2 regions of the Streptomyces sp. NPDC060232 genome follow, and region 2 is predicted to be linked to the other one. Evidence: riboswitches for the same ligand, from Rfam matches in the RefSeq annotation. Region 2 holds a riboswitch; the other holds the start of a gene.
What was found. A riboswitch is a leader RNA that binds a small molecule or an ion and turns the genes downstream of it on or off. The one in region 2 is predicted to bind thiamine pyrophosphate.

Region 1: another riboswitch for thiamine pyrophosphate. It lies ahead of thiO (glycine oxidase ThiO); the one in region 2 lies ahead of ACFWFZ_RS05745 (thiamine ABC transporter substrate binding subunit).

Annotation. Positions count from the first base shown of each region.
Region 1 is NZ_JBHXAG010000023.1:32,314-39,968, forward strand. It holds gene ACFWFZ_RS27830 (phytoene desaturase family protein) at 1-772, shown strand, start outside; gene ACFWFZ_RS27835 (hypothetical protein) at 807-1,670, opposite strand; gene metF (methylenetetrahydrofolate reductase [NAD(P)H]) at 1,713-2,627, opposite strand; gene thiE (thiamine phosphate synthase) at 2,779-3,414, opposite strand; gene ACFWFZ_RS27850 (Rv2175c family DNA-binding protein) at 3,492-3,857, opposite strand; gene ACFWFZ_RS27855 (NAD(P)/FAD-dependent oxidoreductase) at 3,930-5,150, opposite strand; TPP riboswitch at 5,232-5,343, shown strand; gene thiO (glycine oxidase ThiO) at 5,341-6,522, shown strand; gene thiS (sulfur carrier protein ThiS) at 6,519-6,719, shown strand; gene ACFWFZ_RS27870 (thiazole synthase) at 6,725-7,519, shown strand.
Region 2 is NZ_JBHXAG010000002.1:422,861-430,515, forward strand. It holds gene tsf (translation elongation factor Ts) at 30-866, shown strand; gene pyrH (UMP kinase) at 1,029-1,808, shown strand; gene frr (ribosome recycling factor) at 1,890-2,447, shown strand; gene ACFWFZ_RS05735 (phosphatidate cytidylyltransferase) at 2,447-3,523, shown strand; gene rlmN (23S rRNA (adenine(2503)-C(2))-methyltransferase RlmN) at 3,657-4,772, shown strand; TPP riboswitch at 4,831-4,940, shown strand; gene ACFWFZ_RS05745 (thiamine ABC transporter substrate binding subunit) at 5,026-6,123, shown strand; gene ACFWFZ_RS05750 (ABC transporter permease) at 6,237-7,655, shown strand, end outside.

The DNA.
Region 1 (7,655 bases), on a different contig from region 2:
CATGGAGCAGACCTTCGGCAGCTGGTACGTGCGCGGCGGGATGCGGGCACTGGCCACCGCCGTGTACGAGCGCTGCCTGGAGCGGAAGGTCGCCTTCGTCTTCGGGGCGGAGGTGCGCGAGGTGCTGGTCCGAGGCGGCCGGGCAGCCGGTCTGCTGCTGGCCGACGGCACCGAGGCGGCCGCGGACTGCGTCGTCTGCGGGATCGACCCGCGGGGGCTGCCGGCCGGTTCGCTCCCGTGGCCCGCCGAGGCCGTACCGGCCCGCGGCGACGGCGTGCCCGGCCGGATCACTGTGCTGCTCGCGCTGCGCGGGGCCCGCCCGGCGGGGACCGTCCACCGCACCCTCGTGCACTCCGCCGGGGCGCAGGTCACCGTCCTGCGGCCGGACGATCCCGCCACGCGGCCCGACGCGGAGCACGAGGCGGTCACCGTGAGCGCCGTGGACGGCCCGGGGACCTCGGAGCCCGGGGAGTTGCTCGATCTCGCGGAGAAGGCCGTACAGGGCCTGCGGGAGCGGCTGTTGTGGCAGGAGGTGCGCACCCCGGTCGATGTGGAGGCGGCCACCGGTGCGGTGGGCGGCGCGGTGCCCCCGCCCGCCCTCGCGGGTGCGGGCGGCCGGCTGCTGTACCCGGCCAACACCACGGCCGTGCCCGGGCTGTACCTGGCGGGCGGCTGGGCCCATCCCGGCGGCGGGCTCGCGCACGCCGGGATGACCGGGGCCCTGGTGGCCGGGCTGATCGTGGAGGGCGCGGGCTTCCGCGGCTCCCGGTGACCCGGCCGCGGACCCCGGCCGGGGGCCGGCCGGCTCAGTAGCGGTACTGCTCGTACTCCCCCTGCTGGGGGTAGGGGTACTGCTGCGGCGGCTGCCCGCCCTGCTCGTCCGCCGGGTAGTGCTGGCCGCCCCCGTCGGTGGATCTCTGCTGCGGGACCCAGACGCCGCCGGGCGGGGTGTCGGTGGAGTACTGCTGCTGCCCGTAGTCGGCGTACGGGGTGTAGTCGTACGGCTGGGGCGGGACGACGCCTCCGCCGGTACCGATGTACGGGTCCGAGTAGGCGGCGTAGACCTGCTGCTGCTCGCCCGTCGGGTAGCCGCCGGTGTAGTCGTAACCGCCCTGGTTGTGCTGGTCGTAGTACGCCGCGTACTGGTGGGCCTCCTGCTCGGCGGTGGTGAACGGCGAGGCGAAGGCCGCCGTCTGGCCGACCTCCGGGGCGGGCGTCGAGAAGCTCTGTATCCCGTAGGATCCCGTGTCCTCGGGCACCGGCTCAGGGCTGTAGACCTCTTCGGCCGCGGCCCGGAACGGCTGCTCGTCCGGGGCCTCGTCCGCGTCCCCGTACTGCAGGGCGGTGACCTGGAGCGCCGGTTCCGGCGCCGCGGTCCCTCCCCTGCGGCGCCTGGCCTGCCGTACGGGCTCCCCGCCGCGGCGCAGCGCCCAGCCGGCGACGAAGCCCTTGCGGAAGGAGAGCGTCACCAGGGTCTGGCCCACGGCGAACGCGGCGGCGCCGGCACCGATGACCGGCACCGAGGGCAGTATCACCCCGGCGACCACGCCGACGAAGCCGGCGAAGGCGAGCAGGCGCCAGCGGAGCCGGGCCTTGTACTGCATCAGTACCTCGGCAAGCAGCCACAACGCGACGATTCCGAACGCGATGTAGAGGACCGTCATACCCATGCAAGGCCCCTCTCGGTACGGCCGTCACACGGGTACGGCCGGTCAGGCCCGCTGGTGCAGGCCCAGATTCTCGTAGATCTCGAGGGTCGCCGTGGAATTGTTCAGCGTGATGAAGTGCAGTCCTGGTACACCTTCGGACAGCAGCCGCGCGCAGAACTCCGTGGCGAACTCGATGCCAATGGAGCGTACAGCGGCCGCGTCGTCCTTGACGGCGAGCATGCGCTCTTTCACGTCCGCGGGGAAGACCGCGGTGCTGAGCTGGGGCAGTCGGTCGAGCTGCTTGATACCCACAACGGGCATGACCTCGGGGATGATCGGGGTCTCGCAGCCCGACTTCTCGACGCTGTCGCGCAGCCGCAGATAATTCTCGGGATCGAAGAACATCTGGGTGATCGCATAGTCCGCGCCCGCACGGCACTTGTCCACGAAGTGCCGGATGTCCGTATCCCAGTCGGTGGATCGCGGGTGCATCTCGGGGAACGCCGCGACGCCGACGCAGAAGTCCCCGGACTCCTTGAGCAGCCGCACCAGGTCGGCGGCGTAGTGCACGCCCTCGGGGTGGGCCACCCAGTCGGCCATCGGGTCGCCCGGCGGGTCGCCGCGCAGGGCGAGCATGTTGCGGATCCCGGCGTCGGCGAACTGGCCGATGACGTGGCGCAGCTCGGCGATGGAGTGGTCCACGGCGGTGAGGTGCGCGACCGGGGTCAGCGTGGTGTCCGCGGCGATCTCCTGGGTGGCCTTGACGGTGCCGCCGCGGGTGGAGCCGCCGGCTCCGTAGGTCACGGAGACGAAGCTCGGGGATACCGCCTCGACCCGGCGGAGGGCGTTCCAGAGGTTGCGTTCGCCCTTCTCGGTCTTCGGGGCCCAGAACTCGAAGGAGTACGAGCGCCCGGACGCGAGGAGGTCGCGGACCGTGTGTGCACGGTCCGACCAGGTGGAAGCGGTACCAGAGGCCATGTGGGCAGGTTAGACGCGCCCCGGCGCTCCTCGAAGCGGCGTCCGCCTTTTGGACACGTTTTTGGACACCTGTGGCCGTGCCTCTGGCCGGAAGGGGCTTCTACGGGTTAGGGGCGTCCGGGCGGACGGGACCGGACCGTCGGGCCGGGGCTCAGCCGAGCCGGGCCCGGACCCGCTTGGCGAGGTCGGCGGCGGCCGCGCCGGGGTCGGAGGCCTCGGTGAGCGCGCGGACGACCACGACGCGGGTGGCGCCTGCGTCCAGCACCTCGTCCAGGTTCGCGGCGTCGATGCCGCCGATGGCGAACCAGGGCCGGTCCTGCTGCAGGGAGGCCGCGTAGCGGACCAGGTCCAGGCCGGGGGCGTGGCGGCCGGGCTTGGTGGGGGTGGGCCAGCAGGGCCCGGTGCAGAAGTAGTCGACGCCCGGTTCGGCGACGGCGGCGGCGACCTCGGCCTCCGCGTGGCAGGAGCGGCCGATGAGCACCTGGCCGCCGAGGATGGCGCGGGCGGCGGGGACCGGGATGTCGCCCTGTCCGAGGTGCAGGACGTCGGAGCCGATGGCGTGGGCGACGTCGGCGCGGTCGTTCACGGCGAGGAGCCTGCCGTGGCGGCGAGCGGCCTCGGCGAAGACCTGGAGGTGTTCGAGTTCCTCGCCAGCCTCCATGCCCTTGTCGCGGAGCTGGACGATGTCCACGCCCCCGGCGAGGACGGCGTCGAGGAACTCGGGGAGGTCACCCTGGCGCTTGCGGGCGTCCGTGCACAGGTAGAGCCGGGCGTCGGACAGCTGCATGGGTGTACCCCCGTGATGGAGGCGGTGTACGGGCGCGGGGCCCGTACACCGCGGTGGAGCGGCTACTGCGGATCAGGTCAGAGGGCGAGCGCCTGAGCGCGGCGCTTCACCTCCGTGCCGCGATTCTCGCTCAGCGCCTGGGCGGGGGTGCCGGGCAGGGTCGGGTCGGCGGTGAAGAGCCACTCCAGGATCTCCTCGTCGGAGAAGCCGTCGTCGCGCAGGACGGTCAGCAGGCCCACGAGGCCCTTGACCACCTTGTCTCCGTCGATGAAGGGGGCCGGAACCTGCAGGGCCCTGTTCTCGCCCCGGCGCACGGCGACGAGCTGGCCTTCCTTGACCATCTGGCGGACCCGCGTCACCTCGACGCCCAGCATCTCCGCGATGTCGGGGAGGTACAGCCAGTCGGGGACGAGGGAATCGATCTTTGCGTCAATCTCGGTCACAGACCAAGCCTGCCACCTCCCGCCGACAGCCGGTACCCGGGCCGACCGTCCGTGGCCCGCCCGGGCCGTCCGCTACGCGGTGGCCGATTTCAGCGGGGTGCCCGGGTCCGCGACCTTCGCCGGGTCGAGCGGGACGCCCGACTCGATCAGCTTGCGGCCCTGAGCCAGGTCCCGGGGGCGGCCGACCGCGAGGACCGCGACCAGGGCCCCGTCCCGCAGCCAGCACACCGACCAGGTCTCCTGGTCCGGGTCGCCGCGCCGCACCAGGGTGTCGGCCCCGCCGTGGTGGCCGGCGTACTGCACGAAGCGCCCGAACTGCTCGGACCAGAAGTACGGCACCGGGTCGTAGACCGCGGCGGGCTTCCCGGCCAGGATGTTCGCCGCGACCGCTCTCGGGCCCTGGAGGGCGTTGTCCCAGTGGTGCACGAGCAGCCGCGCCCCGTACCGCCCGGACGGGAAGGAGGCGCAGTCGCCGACCGCGTACACCCCCGGCAGGGAGGTCAGCAGGTGCGCGTCGGCGGTGACCGAACCGTCGGCGCCGCGTTCCACGCCGGACCCGGCCAGCCATCCCGTGGCGGGCCGGGCGCCGATCCCCACGACCACCGCGTCGGCGGGCAGGGTGCGCCCGTCGGCCAGGAGGACCCGCCCCTCCCCGACACCGGCCACCTTGGCGCCGGTGATCAGCTCGGCGCCGGCCTGCCCGTACCAGCGCGACATCGGCTCGGCGACCTCGGCGGGCAGGGCGCCCGCCAGCACCCGGTCGGCCGCCTCGACGACGGTCACGGCGCAGCCGGCCTCCCGGGCCGCGGTGGCGAACTCGGCGCCGATCCAGCCCGCGCCGACGACCACGACCCGGGAGGCGGCCGCCAGGACCGGGCGCAGCCGCGCCGCGTCGTCCAGCGTGCGCAGCAGGTGGACGCCGGGGACGCCCTCGGCGCCGGGCAGGGTCAGCGGCTGCGCGCCGGTCGCCAGCACGAGCACCTCGTACGGGACCGGTCCCGCCTCGGTGTCCAGCTCGTGGTCGGCGGCCCGCAGTCCGGTGACTTCCGTCCCGAGGCGGAGCTCGACGCCCAGGCCTTCGAAGTCCACGTCGAAGGCGGAGTCCTCGGCCTTGCCGAGCAGCACCGCCTTGGACAGCGGGGGCCGGTCGTAGGGCTGGTGGGGTTCTGCTCCCAGCAGGGTCACGGGGCCCTTGTAACCCTGCTCGCGCAGGGCGACCGCGGTCTGCACCCCGGCCATTCCGGCGCCGACGATCACGACGCCGCGCTGATTCTTTTCCGTCTGCTCGCTCACGCGGCCACCCTAATCATCTGACGCTCCGTCAGGAATAGGTGCCGCCTTACCCGCCGTGCACGGCCGGGATAGTCTGGCCACCGTACCTATCGCGGGAGTCCGGCGCACCGGGCTGAGAGGGAGGCTGGCCGGCCTCCGACCGTACGAACCTGATCCGGGTCATGCCGGCGAAGGGAGGGGCTGGACGCCCATGCACTCATCTCGAAAGGGATCCGGCCGGGGATCCGACGTCCTCGTCATCGGGGGCGGGATCATCGGCCTGGTCACCGCCTGGCGGGCCGCGGAGCGCGGACTGGGCACCGTACTCGCCGACCCGGCACCCGGCGGCGGCGCCGCCCAGGTCGCGGCCGGAATGCTCGCCCCCGTCACCGAACTGCACTACGGCGAGGAAGCCCTCCTCAGCCTCGGCCTGGCCTCCGCCGAACGCTATCCGCGGTTCGCCGCCGAGCTCGCGGCCGCCTCGGGCGGCATGGACATCGGCTACCGCGCCTGCGGCACCCTCGCCGTCGCCCTCGACGCCGACGACCGCCTCCACCTGCGCGAACTCCACGCCCTCCAGCGCCGCTGCGGTCTGGAGTCCGCATGGCTCACCGGCCGCGAATGCCGCCGCCTGGAGCCCATGCTGGCCCCCGGCGTGCGCGGCGGCCTGCGCGTCGACGGTGACCACCAGGTCGACCCGCGCCGGCTCGCAGCCGCCCTCCTCGCCGCCTGCGAAGGCGCCGGAGTGACCATCCACCGGGCGGGCGCCGAGCAGCTGCTCACCACCGCGGACCGGGCGACGGGCGCCCTCCTCGACGACGGTACGGAGCTGCGCGCCGACCAGGTCGTCCTGGCCGCGGGCTCGCTCAGCGGCAGGCTGGCGGGCGTACCCGCCGAGGTGCTGCCTCCCGTACGCCCGGTCAAGGGACAGGTGCTGCGGCTCGCGGTGCCCGCGGCGTACGCCCCCTTCCTCTCCCGCACCGTACGGGCGGTCGTGCGCGGCAGCCAGGTCTACCTCGTGCCCCGCGAGAACGGCGAACTCGTCATCGGCGCCACCAGCGAGGAACTCGGCTGGGACACCACCGTCACCGCGGGCGGGGTGTACGAACTCCTGCGGGACGCCCACGAACTGGTACCCGGCATCACCGAACTCCCGCTGACCGAGACCCGGGCGGGACTGCGCCCCGGATCACCCGACAACGCCCCGCTGCTGGGCCCGACCGGCCTGCCCGGCCTGCACCTGGCCACCGGTCACTACCGCAACGGGGTGCTGCTGACCCCGCTCACCGGCGAGGCGATGGCCGAGCTGCTGGTCACCGGCGAACTGCCCGAGATCGCGCGCCCCTTCGCCCCCGGCCGCTTCTGCGCCGCACGTCAGGAGTCGTACGCATGACCATCTCCGTCAACGGCGAGCCGCGCGAGGTCGCGGCCGGCACCACCCTCGACACCGTCGTCGCCACGCTGACCGCGGCCCCCTCCGGGGTGGCCGCCGCACTCAACGAGACCGTGGTCCCGCGGGGGCAGTGGCCGGCCACCCACGTGGGCGACGGCGACCGCGTGGAGATCCTCACCGCGGTCCAGGGAGGCTGACCGGCATGGCCGACGACCTCTTCACCCTGGGCGACCGGACCTTCTCCTCCCGCCTGATCATGGGCACGGGCGGCGCGCCGAGCCTGGACGTGCTCGAACGCGCCCTCGTCGCGTCCGGCACCGAACTCACCACCGTGGCCATGCGCCGCCTGGACCCCACCGTGCAGGGCTCGGTCCTCTCCGTCCTCACCAAGCTCGGCATCGCCGTCCTGCCGAACACGGCCGGCTGCTTCACCGCGGGCGAGGCCGTCCTGACGGCCCGGCTCGCACGGGAGGCCCTCGGCACCGACTGGATCAAGCTGGAGGTGGTCGCGGACGAACGGACCCTCCTGCCCGACGGCGTCGAACTGCTGGACGCCGCCGAGATCCTGGTGGACGAGGGCTTCACCGTCCTGCCGTACACCAACGACGACCCGGTGCTCGCGCGCAAGCTGGAGGACGTGGGCTGCGCGGCGATCATGCCGCTCGGCTCCCCCATCGGGTCGGGCATGGGCATCCGTAACCCGCACAACTTCGAGCTGATCACGGAGCGGGCCCAGGTCCCGGTGATCCTGGACGCCGGCGCGGGCACCGCCTCCGACGCCGCCCTGGCGATGGAACTGGGCTGCGCGGCGGTGATGCTGGCCTCGGCGGTGACCCGCGCACAGGAGCCGGTCCTCATGGCGTCCGCCATGCGGGACGCCGTCTCGGCGGGCCGCCTCGCCCACCGGGCGGGCCGCATCCCCCAACGCCGCTTCGCCGAAGCCTCGTCCCCCACGGAGGGCCGAGCAGCCCTGGACCCGGAGCGCCCGGCGTTCTGAGGGACTCGGGGGGCAGCAGGGCGAAAACCGGCGGGCCGGGGCCGGGAGGGCAGGGCGGTGGCTTCGGGGGGCGGGGTCTGTGCTGGCCGGGATCAGGGAAGTCCTGAGGGTTTCCCTGATCCCGCCCGAGTGGATC
Region 2 (7,655 bases):
CTACGACTTCGAGAGAGAATCACAGACTCATGGCGAACTACACCGCCGCTGACGTCAAGAAGCTCCGCGAGCTCACCGGCGCCGGCATGCTGGACTGCAAGAACGCGCTCGTGGACGCCGACGGTGACGTCGACAAGGCCCAGGAAGCGCTCCGCATCAAGGGCCAGAAGGGCGTCGCCAAGCGCGAGGGCCGTTCTGCCGAGAACGGCGCCGTCGTCTCCCTCATCGCCGACGACAACACCTCCGGTGTCCTCGTCGAGCTGAAGTGCGAGACCGACTTCGTCGCCAAGGGCGAGAAGTTCCTGGCCGTCGCCAACGAGCTGGCCGCGCACGTCGCCGCCACCTCCCCGGCCGACATCGAGGCGCTGCTCGCGTCCGAGATCAAGCCCGGTCAGACCGTCACCGCTTTCGTCGACGAGGCCAACGCCAACCTCGGCGAGAAGATCGTCCTGGACCGCTTCGCGCAGTTCACCGGCGGCTACGTGACCGCGTACATGCACCGCACGATGCCCGACCTGCCGTACCAGATCGGCGTCCTGGTCGAGCTCGACAAGGAGAACGCCGAGGTCGCCCGCGGCGTCGCGCAGCACATCGCCGCGTTCGCCCCGCAGTGGCTGTCCGCCGAGGACGTCCCGGCCGAGAAGGTCGAGTCCGAGCGCCGCATCGCCGAAGAGGTCACCCGCGCGGAGGGCAAGCCCGAGGCTGCCATCGCCAAGATCGTCGAGGGTCGCGTCAACGGCTTCTTCAAGGACGCCACGCTGCTCGGCCAGGCCTACGCCCTGGACAACAAGAAGTCCGTCCAGAAGGTTCTGGACGAGGCCGGTGTCACCCTGAAGCGCTTCACCCGCATCAAGGTCGGCATCTGAGTCCGTCCGTACGCGACGGACACCGGACCCCGGTAGGGTCTGAAGCAGTCGTCCGCGCTTGCGCGAGGCGACCGCAGATCTGACGAGGAGGCCATTGCCGTAGAGGGAACCGCAAGGACCCACCGGCAATGGCCTTCTTCGTATGTGCACGAGGAGATCTCCATGAATCAGGGCGTGGACCCCCACACCGCTTCCGACGACAAGAGCGACCAGTTCAAGAAGGGCCGCCGCTTCATGCTGAAGCTGTCGGGCGAGGCCTTCTCCGGTGGCGGAGGACTGGGCGTCGATCCCGACGTCGTCCACGCCATCGCGCGTGAGATCGCCGCGGTCGTCCGCGACGGCGCGGAGATCGCCATCGTGATCGGCGGCGGCAACTTCTTCCGGGGCGCCGAGCTCCAGCAGCGCGGCATGGACCGGGCGCGGTCCGACTACATGGGCATGCTGGGAACGGTCATGAACTGCCTCGCGCTCCAGGACTTCCTGGAGAAGGAGGGCATCGACTCCCGCGTGCAGACCGCCATCACCATGGGCCAGGTCGCGGAGCCGTACATCCCGCTGCGCGCCGTGCGCCACCTGGAGAAGGGCCGCGTCGTCATCTTCGGCGCGGGCATGGGCATGCCCTACTTCTCCACCGACACCACGGCCGCCCAGCGCGCCCTGGAGATCGACGCCGAGGCCCTCCTCATGGGCAAGAACGGTGTCGACGGGGTCTACGACTCCGACCCGAAGAAGAACCCGGACGCGGTGAAGTTCGACGCGCTGGAGTACGGAGAGGTCCTCTCGCGCGACCTCAAGGTCGCCGACGCCACCGCGATCACCCTCTGCCGTGACAACAAGCTGCCGATCCTCGTCTTCGAGCTGCTCGCCGAGGGCAATATCGCCCGCGCCGTCAAGGGTGAGAAGATCGGCACGCTCGTCAGCGACCAGGAAACCCGGGCCTGAGCAGTCCGCTGCCGGTCCGGGCGGCCCGGCCCGCCCGCCCGCCCGCCTGAACCATCCATTCAAGACATGCAGGAGCACGTGGTGATCGAAGAAATCCTCCTCGAGGCCGAGGAGAAGATGGAGAAGGCCGTCGTCGTCGCGAAGGAGGACTTCGCCGCGATCCGTACCGGCCGAGCGCACCCGGCGATGTTCAACAAGATCGTCGCCGACTACTACGGCGCCATCACGCCCATCAACCAGCTCGCCTCGTTCGCGGTTCCCGAGCCGCGCATGGCCATCGTGACGCCGTTCGACGCGTCCGCGCTGCGCAACATCGAGCAGGCCATCCGCGACTCCGACCTCGGTGTCAACCCGAGCAACGACGGCCGGATCATCCGGGTGACCTTCCCTGAGCTGACCGGTGAGCGCCGCAAGGAGTACATCAAGGTCGCCAAGAACAAGGCCGAGGACTCCAAGGTCTCCATCCGTTCCGTGCGCCGCAAGGCCAAGGACGCGCTCGACAAGCTCGTCAAGGACAAGGAGGCCGGCGAGGACGAGGTCCGCCGCGCCGAGAAGGAGCTCGACGACACCACCGCGAAGTACGTCGCGCAGGTGGACGAGCTCCTCAAGCACAAGGAAGCCGAGCTCCTCGAAGTCTGATGAACGACTCTTCCTGGCAGCCGGAGCCGGTTCCGGCGGGTCCCGCATACGATGCGCAGGTGGGCCCGCACACTCGGCCCATGCCCATCGTGCCCGATGCCGCCGGCCGTGACTTCGACGACCGGGAAGCACGCGATCGGGGGGCCGCCTCGGACGGCGGCCCCCTCTTCCGCGCCGATACGCCGCCGCAGGAGCCCATGCCCAGCCCCCCGCCCCCGCATGCCGAGCACCCGCAGGACTCCTCACCCCCGCCGCAGAAGAAGCGCGCGGGGCGGGACCTGCGCGCCGCGATAGGGGTAGGCGTCGGTCTCGGCGCGGTGATCTTCGCCTCGCTCCTGATCGTCAAGGCGGTCTTCGTCGGCGTCATCGTCGTCGCGGTCGTCGTCGGCCTGTGGGAGCTCACCTCGCGGCTCCAGGAGCAGAAGGGCATCAAGGCCCCTCTGGTCCCGCTCGCGGTCGGTGGCGCGGCCATGGTCATCGCCGGATACGTCCGCGGGGCCGAGGGCGCCTGGATCGCCATGGCGCTGACGGTGCTGACCGTCCTGGTGTGGCGGATGACCGAACCGCCCGAGGACTACCTCAAGGACGTCACCGCGGGTGCCTTCGCGGCGTTCTACGTGCCCTTCCTGGCCACCTTCGTCGCGATGCTGCTCACCGCCGACGACGGGCCGCAGCGCGTGATCACCTTCCTGCTGCTGACCGTGGTCAGCGACACCGGGGCCTACGCGGTGGGCTGGCGGTTCGGGAAGACCAAGCTCGCGCCGCGCATCAGCCCCGGCAAGACCCGCGAGGGGCTGTTCGGCGCCGTGGCCTTCGCCATGGGCGCCGGCGCGCTCTGCATGGAGTTCCTGATCGACGGCGGCGCCTGGTGGCAGGGCCTGCTGCTCGGCCTCGCGGTCGCGGTCAGCGCCACCCTGGGCGACCTGGGCGAATCGATGATCAAGAGGGACCTGGGCATCAAGGACATGGGCACACTGCTGCCGGGGCACGGCGGCATCATGGACCGGCTGGACTCGCTGCTGCCCACCGCCCCGGTGGTGTGGCTGCTGCTGGCCGCCTTCGTCGGCACCGGCTGACCGGGCCCCGGCCGGGTTATCCTGGAGGGCGCGCCGCGTGTACGCGGCGCGCCCTTTCCGTCCAGCGGCCGAGCCGCGGACCGGCCCTGCACGCGCGGGGTGACCCCCACCTCGTCGTACTGAGGAGTACCGCATGGCCCCCCGTCCCGCTCCGGGTGAGCTCACCTTCGTCGCTCCCCGCGGGGTCAAGAAGCCGCCCCGGCACCTCGCCGACATGACTCCGGCCGAGCGCCGCGAGGCGGTCGCCGCGATCGGCGAGAAGCCCTTCCGGGCCAAGCAGCTCTCCCAGCACTACTTCGCCCGCTACGCGCACGACCCGGCGCAGTGGTCGGACATCCCCGCGGGCTCGCGGACCAAGCTCCAGCAGGAGCTCCTCCCGGACCTGATGAACGTCGTCCGGCACATCAGCTGCGACGACGACACCACCCGCAAGACCCTGTGGAAGCTGCACGACGGCACGCTCGTGGAGTCCGTGCTGATGCGCTACCCCGACCGGGTCACCATGTGCATCTCCTCGCAGGCCGGCTGCGGTATGAACTGCCCGTTCTGCGCCACCGGCCAGGCGGGCCTGGACCGCAACCTCTCCACCGCCGAGATCGTGCACCAGATCGTCGACGGCATGCGCGCGCTGCGCGACGGCGAGGTCCCCGGCGGCCCCGCCCGGCTGTCGAACATCGTCTTCATGGGCATGGGCGAGCCGCTGGCCAACTACAACCGCGTCGTCGGCGCGATCCGTCGGCTCACCGACCCCGAGCCCGACGGCCTGGGCCTGTCCCAGCGCGGCATCACCGTCTCCACCGTCGGCCTGGTCCCGGCCATGCTGCGCTTCGCCGACGAGGGCTTCAAGTGCCGTCTCGCCGTCTCGCTGCACGCCCCGGACGACGAGCTGCGCGACACCCTGGTGCCGGTGAACACCCGCTGGAAGGTCCGCGAGGTCCTCGACGCCGCGTGGGAGTACGCCGAGAAGTCCGGCCGCCGGATCTCGATCGAGTACGCCCTCATCCGCGACATCAACGACCAGGCCTGGCGCGGCGACCTCCTGGGCCGGCTGCTCAAGGGCAAGCGCGTACACGTCAACCTGATCCCGCTGAACCCGACGCCCGGTTCCAAGTGGACCGCCTCGCGCCCCGAGGACGAGAAGGCCTTCGTCGAGGCCATCGCCCGCCACGGCGTGCCCGTGACCGTGCGTGACACCCGCGGCCAGGAGATCGACGGCGCGTGCGGCCAGCTGGCCGCCTCGGAGCGCTGACCTGCGCTTCCGGCCGGCCACATTCGGCCACGGGGTACCCTGTGGCCGAACCAATTGCATATTCCGACAGGGGAGCGCCACAGCGCTGAGAGTGCGGTATCCGTCATCCGCAGACCCTCTGAACCTCGCCCCGGTCATTCGGGGTAGGAAGTTCGGTCACCACTCTTGCTGTTGCGCCCTGCCCGGCGTCCGCTCCGACAGAGCGCCGGGCAGGGCCGCGTCTTCTCCTGGACATCCCAGGAGGAATTCACCGATGAGCACCACCAGGAAGATCGCGGGCGCGGCGCTCGCGGCCGCGCTGGGCGTCACCACGCTCAGCGCCTGCGGCGGCGACGCCAAGGACAAGCCCGCCGGCGCGGGCGACGCCCCGAAGTCCAAGACCGTCACACTGGTCTCCCACGACTCCTTCAACGTGACCGAGTCGGTCCTGAAGGAGTTCGAGCAGCAGAGCGGCTACACCGTCAAGGTCCTGAAGTCCGGGGACGCGGGCGCCGCCCTCAACCAGGAGATCCTCACCAAGGGCTCCCCGCGCGGCGACGTCTTCTTCGGCGTGGACAACACCCTGCTCTCGCGCGCCCTCGACAACGGCATCTTCACCCCCTACGAGGCCAAGGGCCTGGGCGAGGTGAAGCCCGAGTACGTGCTCGACAAGGAGCACCGGGTCACCCCGATCGACTCCGGCGACATCTGTGTCAACTACGACAAGGCCTACTTCGCCGACAAGAAGATCGCCCCGCCGCAGACGCTGGACGACCTGACCAAGCCGGAGTACAAGAACCTGCTGGTGGTCGAGAACGCCGCGACCTCCTCGCCCGGCCTCGGCTTCATGCTTGCCTCCGTCGGCAAGTACGGCGAGGAGGGATGGAAGGACTACTGGAGCAAGCTGAAGGCCAACGGCGTCGAGGTCGTCGACGGCTGGGAGCAGGCCTACAACGAGCGCTTCTCCGGCTCGGCGGGCGGCAAGAAGGCCAAGGGCGACCGCCCGCTGGTCGTCTCCTACGCCTCCAGCCCGCCGGTCGAGGTGCTGTACGGCGAGCCGCAGCCGGCCGAGGCCCCGACGGGCGTCGCCACCGGCACCTGCTTCCGCCAGATCGAGTTCGCGGGCCTGCTCAAGGGCGCGAAGAACGAGGAGGGCGGCAAGGCTCTCGTGGACTTCCTGATCAGCAAGAAGTTCCAGGAGGACATGCCGCTCCAGATGTTCGTGAACCCCGTGGTCAAGGACGCCGCGCTGCCGGAGCTGTTCACCAAGCACGGTGTGGTGGTCGAGAAGCCTACGAGCGTCACTCCGGAGACCATCGCCGAGAACCGTGAGCAGTGGGTCAAGGCATGGACCGCGCTCGTCGTGAAGTAAGCGGTACGAAGGAGCCGGGCGCGGCGTCGGCGGACGCCGCCCCGGTCCCCGGACCGGGGCGGGTACCCGGACAGGGCGAGAGCGGGCGGGCCACCGCCGTCCGCCTCGCCCTGATGGCCGTCCCCCTCGCCTTCTTCGGGCTGTTCTTCGCCTACCCCGTCGCCGCGATCGTCGGCCGCGGCCTCAAGGCCGACACCGGATGGCAGTTCGGCCGGCTCGGCGAGGTGCTGGCCCGGCCCGACATCGCCGACGTGCTGTGGTTCACCACCTGGCAGGCGCTCGCCTCCACCGTGCTCACCCTGCTGATCGCACTCCCCGGCGCGTACGTCTTCGCGCGTTTCGAGTTCCCCGGCAAGCAGCTGCTGCGGGCGGTGGTGACCGTTCCCTTCGTGCTCCCGACCGTGGTCGTCGGCACGGCCTTCCTGGCGCTGCTCGGACGCGGCGGACTGCTGGACGAACTGGCGGGCGTCCGCCTCGACACCACCGTCTGGGCGATCCTGCTCGCGCACGTCTTCTTCAACTACGCCGTCATCGTCCGCACGGTCGGCGGACTGTGGGCCCAGCTCGACCCGCGCCAGGAAGAGGCCGCGCGGGTGCTGGGCGCCGGCCGGTTCGCCGCCTGGCGCAGGGTGACGCTGCCCGCGTTGGCCCCGGCCGTGGCCGCGGCGTCCCTGATGGTGTTCCTCTTCACCTTCAGCTCCTTCGGCGTCGTCCTGATCCTGGGCGGACCCGCCTACTCCACCCTGGAGGTGGAGGTCTACCGGCAGACCGCGCAGCTCCTGGACCTGTCGACGGCCGCCGTCCTGACGATGGTGCAGTTCGCCGCGATCGGCGCGATCCTCGCCCTGCACGCATGGACCGTGCGCCGGCGCGAGACCGCGCTGAGCCTGGTCGATCCGGGCCGCACCACGCACCGTCCGCGCGGCTGGGCGCAGCGCACCCTCCTGGGCGGCGTCCTGCTGACCATCGGGCTGCTGATCGTGGCGCCGCTGGCCGTGCTCGTCGAGCGGTCCTTCGACGCCCCCGGCGGCTACGGCCTCAGCTTCTACCGGGCCCTGCAGGACGCCGGCGCCGGTGGCGGAACCTTCCTGGTGCCGCCGCTGGAGGCGGTCTGGAACTCCCTGCAGTACGCGCTCGCCGCCACCGCGATCGCCCTGGTCGTCGGGGGCCTCGCGGCCGCCGCCCTGACCCGGCGCGGGGGCCGCTTCGTACGGGGCTTCGACGCGATGCTGATGCTCCCGCTCGGGGTGTCCGCCGTGACGGTCGGCTTCGGCTTCCTGATCACCCTGGACGAGCCGCCGCTGGACCTGCGGACCTCGTGGATCCTGGTGCCGCTGGCGCAGGCGCTGGTGGGCGTGCCCTTCGTCGTACGGACCATGCTGCCGGTTCTGCGCGCGGTGGACGGGCGGCTCCGGGAGGCCGCCGCGGTGCTCGGCGCGTCACCGCTGCGCGCCTGGCGGGAGGTGGACCTGCCGCTGGTGCGCAGGGCGCTGCTGATCGCGGCCGGGTTCGCCTTCGCCGTGTCGCTGGGG